3 regions of the Sporosarcina sp. FSL W7-1283 genome follow, and region 2 is predicted to be linked to each of the others. Evidence: riboswitches for the same ligand, from Rfam matches in the RefSeq annotation. Region 2 holds a riboswitch; each other region holds the start of a gene.

The links. A riboswitch is a leader RNA that binds a small molecule or an ion and turns the genes downstream of it on or off. The one in region 2 is predicted to bind S-adenosylmethionine.
Region 1: another riboswitch for S-adenosylmethionine. It lies ahead of MKY93_RS19145 (bifunctional homocysteine S-methyltransferase/methylenetetrahydrofolate reductase); the one in region 2 lies ahead of metA (homoserine O-acetyltransferase MetA).
Region 3: another riboswitch for S-adenosylmethionine. It lies ahead of metK (methionine adenosyltransferase); the one in region 2 lies ahead of metA (homoserine O-acetyltransferase MetA).

The regions. Positions count from the first base shown of each region.
Region 1 covers NZ_JBBOOL010000001.1:3,646,120-3,649,400, reverse strand. The annotation lists gene MKY93_RS19145 (bifunctional homocysteine S-methyltransferase/methylenetetrahydrofolate reductase) at 1-1,674, opposite strand, end outside; SAM riboswitch class I at 1,756-1,865, opposite strand; gene MKY93_RS19140 (hypothetical protein) at 2,030-2,227, shown strand; gene MKY93_RS19135 (biotin transporter BioY) at 2,494-3,096, shown strand; gene bioB (biotin synthase BioB) at 3,093-3,281, shown strand, end outside.
Region 2 covers NZ_JBBOOL010000001.1:2,536,994-2,540,274, reverse strand. The annotation lists gene serA (phosphoglycerate dehydrogenase) at 1-283, opposite strand, end outside; gene MKY93_RS13100 (thioredoxin family protein) at 904-1,215, shown strand; gene MKY93_RS13095 (AbrB/MazE/SpoVT family DNA-binding domain-containing protein) at 1,406-1,675, opposite strand; SAM riboswitch class I at 1,848-1,954, shown strand; gene metA (homoserine O-acetyltransferase MetA) at 2,048-2,956, shown strand; gene MKY93_RS13085 (DUF421 domain-containing protein) at 3,028-3,281, shown strand, end outside.
Region 3 covers NZ_JBBOOL010000001.1:2,651,270-2,654,550, reverse strand. The annotation lists gene pckA (phosphoenolpyruvate carboxykinase (ATP)) at 1-1,045, opposite strand, end outside; SAM riboswitch class I at 1,216-1,335, shown strand; gene metK (methionine adenosyltransferase) at 1,513-2,724, shown strand; gene MKY93_RS13700 (amidase) at 2,834-3,281, shown strand, end outside.

The DNA.
Region 1 (3,281 bases), 1.1 Mb from region 2:
TGCTCGGTCGTCGCCACAGGCGCGCATCCGTTCAAGCACTTCGTCAGATAGTTTAATGCCAGGCACTTCATGATGCAGAAACTCTGCGTTGCGAATATTTGTCAAAGGCATAATACCTATGAAGATAGGTGTATCTAGATGTTTTGTAGCCTCATAGACGTCAATAATCTTTTCTTTTGTATAGACAGGTTGCGTTATGAAATAATCTGCACCTGCTTCAATCTTTTTCTCCAATCGCTGAACAGCCCGGTCCAATACTCGGACATTCGGATTGAACGCAGCTGAAACTGAGAAGTTTGCTTTTTTACGTAATGGTTTACCGGAGAATGAAATCCCTTCATTCAACTGTTTGATTAACTGCAGCAGTTCCATACTCGATACATCGTAGACGCTTGTTGCGCCAGGGAAATCACCAACTTTCGTCGGATCACCTGTTACAGCCAGAATATCGTGGATGCCTAACGCGTCAAGCCCCATTAGATGAGATTGTAACCCGATCAAGTTGTGATCTCGACACGTTAAGTGGACAAGAGGGCGGATATTGTGCTGCATTTTAATGATGGAACCCATTGCCATATTGCTGATCCGAGGGGATGCCAATGAGTTATCCGCCATCGTTACGGCATCAACACCTGCATCGTAAAGTAAATTGGCACCTTTAATATAATCTTCTGTCTCTAAATGCCGTGGTGTGTCCAATTCCACAATGACCGTACGTTCTGTTTTGGCTTTCTCGTGGAGCGGTTGATGTTTTACCGGGCCGGCTTCCTGAATAACGATTGGCTTTGTTGGTTCTACTACTTTCTTGGTGATAGGAGACAATCCCGCTAATCGAGTTTTCGCTGCTTTAATATGTTTAGGAGTAGTTCCGCAACACCCGCCAATTAACCGTACACCTTGATCACGCAGCAATACTGCAGCTCGCCCGAAGTACTCAGCTTCAGATTCATAGACAATGCGGCCATCTTCCACATCCAGTAAAGATGCATTCGGATAAGCGGATAAAAATGCATTTTCCGGCAGTTTCACATTTTCAAAAGCTTGGATTGTATGGTAAGGCCCTAAGCGGCAGTTTACACCGACTATACTTGCACCTAGTGATTCCAGTTGATGCAACGCGTCATTCAATGAAAGTCCGTTTTGCAAAACTCCAGGATCGTGCATGGAGACTTGCGCAATTAGCGGAACATCTGTGATTTGACGAAGTGTTGAAACGACGGATGATAATTCTTCGAAATCATAATACGTTTCGAGTAACAGTCCGTCTGGATCTCCAGTCAATAATGCGTTGGCCTGTTCAAGGACTACTTGCTTTACTTCATCGAGCGATGCATCACTTTTGCGAATTCCACGCAAACCGCCGATGGTACCAAGCACAAATTGACCACCTGGTGCAGCAGCCCGCTTTGCAATTTGGATTGCTGCTTTATTGAATTCCGTAACACGGTTTTCCAATCCATAACGAGCCAATTTCACTGCATTGGCACTGTATGTATTGGTCTGAATAATATCAGCTCCCGCCTCGATATAGTCGTGGTGGATTTTCTCTATAATTTCAGGTTTCTCTATATTTAATTCCTCATAGCAATAATCGATCCCATATGAATACAAAATAGTTCCCATTGCCCCATCTGCTGTCAGGACATTTGTTTGAAGTTTCTCCAGTAATGACATCATCAAATCCCCCTTTGTTTTCTCTAATCAAAAAAAGCCTTCAAGTAAATAGAAGGCTTTGTAATCGCAATGACCAGTTCCCTCTCATCTTTCAGTGTGCCATTTCGGCATACTGCTGGAAGTAGCACCTTGCCCATCGGCTGGTTGCTGAAGCGTCTTTGGGCCAGTCCCTCTGCTTCTCTTGATAAGATATGATTCTTATTAAATTATTTCGATAATTCTAACCATATCATAGCGGCTTTGTAGGTAATCGTCAAGTGAATGTTTGATGAAGTTCTTGAAGACCGGAGTGCGCATAGAGAAATTTACTGAAACATGGTAAAATTAAAGGAGTAACTTGAAAAGGTGAGGAATCATGCAGTTTTTTAAATACTCCATTCCGATAGCGGCACTTGTCGGCACGCTTGCCTGGATTATGTTGGAGAATAATTATGAAGAAGTACCGTGGGATTCGCGTGTTTGGATTACCTTTGGCGCCGCTGCATTAAGTGGTGTACTTGCTTTTTTTCTTTTCAGGAAAGAAAAAGAAGACAAAGTCGATAAAAAGAAATAGGAGCTGCCCGAGAAGTCATGTTCATCTGACTTCCCGGGTAGTTCTTTTTTTGCAGAGAAAGCATTTTGTTCATTCTAAGAAATTGCCAGCAGGGGTAGATGTGGGTCTTGTCTGTTTCTTTCTGCCTTATTGGATAAGAAAAGGGTGTCATTCCTTACATATAAGATGTTCCATAAATTATTAGTTAACTTAAATTAAAAACGAGTTGACAATTAATGAGTCAACCATTACTATTTTTATAGTAACTCAAAATAGAAAGAGGTGTCATGATGACGACAGCTTCGGAAGGACGTCCGCAAAGTAAATTCAGTACATTGTCAATTGTATATAGTGGAATGTTTGCTGCTTTAATGATGATTGGGGCTAATATCACTTCTTTCATACCATTTTTAGTAGTCGGGGGAGTACCTATTACATTGCAGACATTTTTCGCTGTTTTGTCAGGATTGTTATTGGGTAGCCGTCTTGGTGCATTGTCGATGACTGTCTATATGATGGTCGGCCTTGCAGGGGCTCCTGTATTTGCTAAGTTTCAAGGTGGATTTGGCCAAATCTTAAGCCCGACATTTGGTTTTATCGTTACTTTCATCTTGATTGCTTATGTAGCAGGTAAAATCGTGGAGCGTAAGAATACACTGCCATCTTATATTATTGCATCACTTGTTGCGACAGCAATCAACTATTTATTGGGTACGAACTGGATGTATGTCGCCTATAAAGTTTGGGCTGCGGCGCCAGAGGTGTTTACGTACAAAATTGCATGGCTTTGGATGATTCCTCCATTACCGAAGGATATTGTGCTAGCCGTACTGGCGGGAATATTCGCATTTAGAATTTCAAAACATTTGAAAGTGAGGCATTCATTTTGACGAACTATCAAAGGCTGGCTGACCAAGTTTTGAAAGGTCACGTATTAACAAATGAGGAAGCGCTTTCAATATTAAATAGTCCGGATGAAGATTTGCTGTTGCTGCTTCATGCGACGTACTCGATCCGATCCCATTACTATGGAAACAAAGTAAAACTTAATATGATCATCAATACGAAGTCGGGG
Region 2 (3,281 bases):
CATTGACGACGATAATCCCTTTTTCTGTAGCTGCGTCCAAATCGATATTGTCGACACCTACACCTGCACGTCCAATAATTTTCAATTGATCAGCAGAATCTAGCAATTCTTTCGTAACAGTTGTCTGACTACGTACTAGAAGAGCATCAAAACCTTTGATCCGATCCTTCAGTTGGTCAGGTGTCAAATCTGTATCGATCACAATTTCAAAACCTTCTGCTTGTCGTAATGGAAAAATACCGTCCTCGCTAAGTGGGTCACTAATAAGTACTTTAAAAGCCATAATAATCATTCTCTCCTTCAGTAGTTTTTATTGTTGTAAAGTTTTCAAAATGAATTTTATAGAGTTGATCCCATATGTACGTTCTATGCTTACCTCCTTTTAGGAAAAATAAAAAAGCCTTCCATCCCTTACATACGTAAGGGGCGAAAAGCTCAATAAACTAACGCGGTACCACCCTTGTTTTGCTGCAAAAGCAGCCTTCATTCAGCATGCGTAACGTGCATGTGACGGATTGGCCTACTGAACTATTCAGCCAAGCAATTCGGAAGTGCCGCCATCCCAAGAATTTACTGACTCTCACCAATTCATCAGCTCTCTAGAAAATTCTTTTACAGGAAGGTATGTCTTCGTCAAAATTGTTTTGCGTGTATTAAATTTGAACTAATCATAACACGTCAAAAGTAATTGTCAATTACTTTTCGGAAAAAAATGAAAAACTAATAAAGGCGAACGTAAATTATTGAATGATTTGTGAACGTTCGTGTTTGAGAGATAAAAGCGGATTATAAGTAACTTTTACTATGGAGTATTAGGAAATACCATAAGTCGTGAGAAGAGAAGATATATGCCAATCAATGTTATAGTAGTGCCATACTATTCAAGTAAAGGGGTAATGTAAGATGAAAAACTTAGAGTCCTTCGAGCGATTCGAACAATTGAAGCAAGAAGAGCGAGTGATTTTCTTGTTTTCTGCAGATTGGTGTCCTGATTGCAGAGTGATCGAGCCGTTTTTACCAACACTGGAAACGGAATTTTCCGAGTACCAATTTATTTATGTCGACCGAGATGAGTTTATTGACTTGTGCACTCAGCTCGATATATTTGGCATCCCAAGCTTTATCGCATTCAGTGAAGGCAAGGAAACAGGCCGTTTTGTCAGTAAGAATCGCAAGACGAAAGAGGAGATTGAAGAGTTTATCAATAGTTTGTGAGCAGAGGGTGAGTGGGTATAAGAACCGTTGATCCAGGTTCCGGGAGGATGGCTTTCCGCGGGGAGCCAATCTCCGGGCTACAAACTTATATTCACTTGTTCCGCTTTTCACTCTGAAGTCAACCAAATTTTATTACTTTGATGTATGCTAACAAGCCAACGATCCGAGGAGATGGTTGGCTTGTTATTATTTAAACATAATCCTGTAATTGTTCGAGAAGGATTTTCGCGCCTTGAGGACTTATGAATAATCCGTTTGATAGTTCTTTGTTTTCGTTCGTTACTTCACCAGTAATGAAGCATGCCTTATTCACTTGATACTTTCTCAAAATGATTCGATCTTCTTCTGCGAAAATTTCAATGGGATCGCCTTTATCTAATTGCAAAGATTTGCGTAGTTCTTTCGGAATAACTATTCTGCCAAGATGGTCTACTTTGCGAACAATGCCTAAAGATCTCATGAGTTCCTCCTTTAAAAAGTAGTTGGTAGTTCCTATTATACACAAATATTTCCGGTCTACAATTTACGAGATTGGAATGAGCAGAACTATTTGAAAATTTGACTATACAATTAGTTTATTAATGTTATAATAGTCAGTAAATCATTTTCGTGAAATGATATTAACTAAATACTACTTATCAAGAGAAGCTGAGGGATTTGGCCTGATGAAGCTTCAGCAACCTCTGTGTAAACAGGAAGGTGCTACCTCCAACAAGATTGTTGTCTTGAGAGATAAGAACTGTGGTCCTAAACCTTCATTTTCTTATCTACAGGAAAAGAGGTTTTTTATTTTGTAAAAACAGGCCGAATGAATAGCCAAGGGGGAAGAAATATGCCGATTAATATACCGAAACAATTACCTGCAGGTGAGTTACTGAAGAAAGAAAAAATCTTCATCATGGATGAAGATCGGGCGACGGAGCAAGATATTCGGCCGCTGAACATTTTGATTCTGAATTTAATGCCTGAAAAAGAAAAAACAGAACTTCAATTATTACGATTACTTGGTAATACGCCTTTGCAAGTAAACGTGACGTTTTTAAATACGGCGACCTATGTTTCCAAAAATGTCAGTCAAACTCATTTGGAAACGTTTTATACAACATTCGAACACGTGAAAGAGCGCAAGTTTGACGGCATGATTATTACAGGAGCACCTATTGAACATATGCAATTTGAAGACGTAGTGTACTGGAAGGAATTAGAGAAAATCATGGAGTGGACAAAAACCAATGTGACCTCTGTCTTGCATATTTGTTGGGGCGCGCAAGCCGCACTTTATCATCATTACGGCATTGATAAGTTTGAGTTGCCGAAGAAATGTTTTGGGATTTTTTCTCACGATATCACGGACCAAACAGTCAATTTGGCAAGAGGATTTAACGATGTATTTGTTGCTCCTCACTCACGTCACACGGCTGTTTCCATAGAAGAAATTGAGAAGCATCCGGATTTGACACTGCTATCTGTATCGGATGATGCGGGTGCATTCATTGTGATTTCTAATGATGAAAAAAACATAATGGTGACAGGACATTTAGAGTATGATGCACATACATTGGCTGAAGAATACGGGCGAGATGTCCAAAAGGGATTGGATATTGATGTACCTGAAAATTATTTCCCGAATGATGATCCGACGAGAGAACCAATGAATACTTGGCGTTCACATACACATTTGTTATTCTCGAACTGGTTGAACTACTATGTCTATCAAGCAACGCCATACGTTTGGGATTGAAATAAGCTTATGAAAGTATAGTTTCCCGCATTTCACACATACTCCACTCAATGGAGGTGTGCGTTGTGAATATGGATGAGTTTTTGGAGCTGTCTTTTTGGGAAATGACTTTGCGGACTGTTATTTCCTTTATCGTCCTTCTGATCCTGGCCCGGTTCATGGGAAAAAAACAAATATCTCAATTGACTTTCTTCCATTACGTGACAGGTATCACGATCGGTTCGATTGCCGCCAATTTGGCAGGGGAGTCCGAGACGCCGTTCTTAAATGGGTTATATGGTATGATCCTATGGGCAGTATTGACGATACTTGCCAATTATTTAAC
Region 3 (3,281 bases), 110 kb from region 2:
CATCAGCCGTTAAGAAGATGATGTTTTTCGGGTGACCCGCAATAGACGGTGTCACAATATTTTCGATATTTTCAATCGGGTAAGCAGCCCGTGTATTTTCAGTTAATGAATTGTCATCATAATCCGGTATACGTGTATCTTCGTCCAATACAACGTTTTCCAACACGGAACCGAAACGGATCGCGCCAAAGATTTCAGGTTCTTTTTCTTCAGAAAGGTTGATACATTTCGCGTAGCATCCGCCTTCGATGTTGAATACACCGTTATCAGACCAGCCGTGCTCATCGTCACCGATCAACTTGCGGTCAGCGTCTGCGGAAAGTGTTGTTTTACCTGTTCCTGAAAGACCGAAGAATAGTGCCACATCGCCGTCTTCTCCAACGTTAGCTGAACAGTGCATCGATAGGATGCCTTGCTCTGGAAGCAAGAAATTCATCGCAGAGAAAATAGATTTTTTCATTTCTCCCGCGTACTCTGTTCCGCCGATCAAGACAATACGTTTTTCAAGGGACATGATGATGAATGTCTCTGAATTTGTGCCATCCACTTCTGGATCCGCTTTGAAAGAAGGGGCAGCCAAGATTGTGAATTGCGCTTCGTGTGACTGTAGTTCTTCTGCAGTTGGACGGATGAATAATTGGTGAACAAACTGGTTTTGCCAAGCCAATTCATTGACAACTTGTATGGATAACTGAGAGTCTTTATCTGCACCTGCGTATCCTTTGAAAACGAAGAGTTCATCCTTTTGCTTCAAATGATCGATGACTTTCGTGTATAATGAATCAAATACGTCAGGGGAGATTGGCTTGTTGACGCTTCCCCAATCTACTTTATCTTTGGACACTGCATCTTCGACGATAAATTTATCCTTCGGAGAGCGTCCAGTATATTTACCTGTGCGTGCTGCTAGAGCGCCATCTGCTGAGAGTTCGGCTTCTCCTTTAGCGACTGCCTTTTCGGTTAATTCTGCCACAGACGCTTGGATCGTCACGTTGCTTCCTGATAGAAGACTTTTTAAACTATCATCAATTTTTGCAGATATCATATTTACATACCGTCCTTTGCGTAGTCGTTTTATTTGAGTAGAACATCTTAATTCGTAAATAGTATAACACATTAAGAATAATAATCTATACTAATTAAAAACTCAAGTGATTTGAGATAAAAAAATTGACAAAATCACAACTTTTTTATACTATGTGACATGAACGGATACTCTTATCCCGAGTTGGTGGAGGGTACAGGCCCTATGAAACCCGGCAACCTGCAAAAGACAGTAGTCTAGCGCGAAGGTGCCAAACCTGAAGCAAGGTTAAATTCCTTGGACGATAAGAGTGAAAGGTGCTGCGCGTGAAATTTTGCCTTTTACTCATTGCTAGAAAGTGAGTAGGGGGCTTTTTATATTGTCTAGCCCTGAATCCTTATGGTATATGATTGACGTCAATTCAGGCGTGGAGCTTTACCAGGGACTTAAGAGAGTACCGTATCATGTTGATTGAGGGGGAAACAAAAATGACAAACCGTCGACTGTTTACATCAGAATCAGTTACTGAAGGCCATCCTGACAAGATGTGCGACCAAATATCGGATGCGATTTTGGATGCGATATTAAAGGAAGATGCGAATGCCCGTGTGGCATGTGAAACGAGTATTACGACAGGACTCGTATTGGTAATGGGTGAAATCACTACCACTACCTACGTAGATATCCCAAGAGTAGTCCGTGATACTGTGAAAGAAATTGGGTACACACGTGCGAAATACGGTTTCGATTATGAAACTTCTGCTGTTTTAACTTCTATTGATGAGCAATCACCTGAAATTGCCGCGAGTGTCAACGTTGCGCTCGAAGCTCGTGAAGGCTCTATGACAGACGAAGAACTGGATGCCATCGGAGCGGGTGACCAAGGATTGATGTTTGGTTACGCTTGTAATGAAACACCTGAATTAATGCCGCTTCCGATCAGTCTTTCCCACAAGCTGGCATTCCGACTTGCGCAAGCGCGTAAAGAAGAGTTGATTTCTTACCTGCGTCCTGATGGTAAAACGCAAGTAACTGTAGAGTATGACGAAGACAACAAACCTGTGCGGATTGATACGATTGTTATTTCGACACAGCATCATCCGGAAGCGACAATGGAACAAATCGAGAAGGATATTAAAGAAGTAGTAATCGACGCGGTCGTACCTGCTCACCTATTGGACGAACAGACGAAATACTTCATTAATCCGACAGGAAGTTTTGTTGTGGGTGGTCCTCAGGGAGATGCGGGACTCACTGGAAGAAAAATCATCGTGGATACATATGGCGGATATTCTCGTCATGGCGGCGGTGCATTTTCTGGTAAAGATGCAACAAAAGTGGATCGTTCTGCTTCCTATGCTGCACGCTATGTCGCGAAAAATATTGTGGCGGCAGGATTGGCAGAGCATTGTGAAGTACAACTTGCCTATGCAATCGGTGTGGCAAGCCCGGTATCCATTTCAATCAATACATTCGATACAGGCCGTCTATCCGAAGCACTCTTAGTCGAATTTGTTCGGGAGTTGTTTGATCTGCGACCTGCAGGCATCATTAAAATGCTTGATCTTCGTCGTCCGATCTATCAACAAACGGCTGCATACGGTCATTTTGGCCGTACGGATATTGAATTGCCGTGGGAGAAAACGGATAAGGCAGATGCATTATTAGAATTAGCAATTAAAAATGATGTGAAACAATAAAAAAGATAGTTGAAGGCAGAAAGGGGGGATTAATATCCTTCTTCCTGCCTTTTTTTTATAGTATAATATAAAATAAAGAACATTCAGAAACTGGGAAAGGGGAAATTTATTGACTACACTACAACATACATTTGTGCTCGATATGGATGCTGTGCAATTGAAAGCGGAGTTAGATAGCGGGCAGATTACTTCACGTCAAGCGACGGAGGCTTATATTGCACAATGTCAGGCAACCAATCCAGCTGTGAACTTTTTAGTGGAAGAGCGATTTACTAAGGCGTTGGCCGAAGCGGATCAAGCAGACAAAGAACGGAATACAACGAAGATGACAGGGAAATTATTTGGCGTACCTATTAGTATGAAGGAATCATTCGATGTGGCTGGGATGCAGACTACAGGCGGATTGCCGTATCGTAAGGGACAGATGCAAACGACAGACGCGGAAATTGTCCGTCGATTAAAAGCGGAAGGCGCCATCCTGATCGGCAAGACAAATACACCGGCACTCTGTTTTTGTCAGGAGACCGACAATGCATTGTATGGCCGCACCAACAATC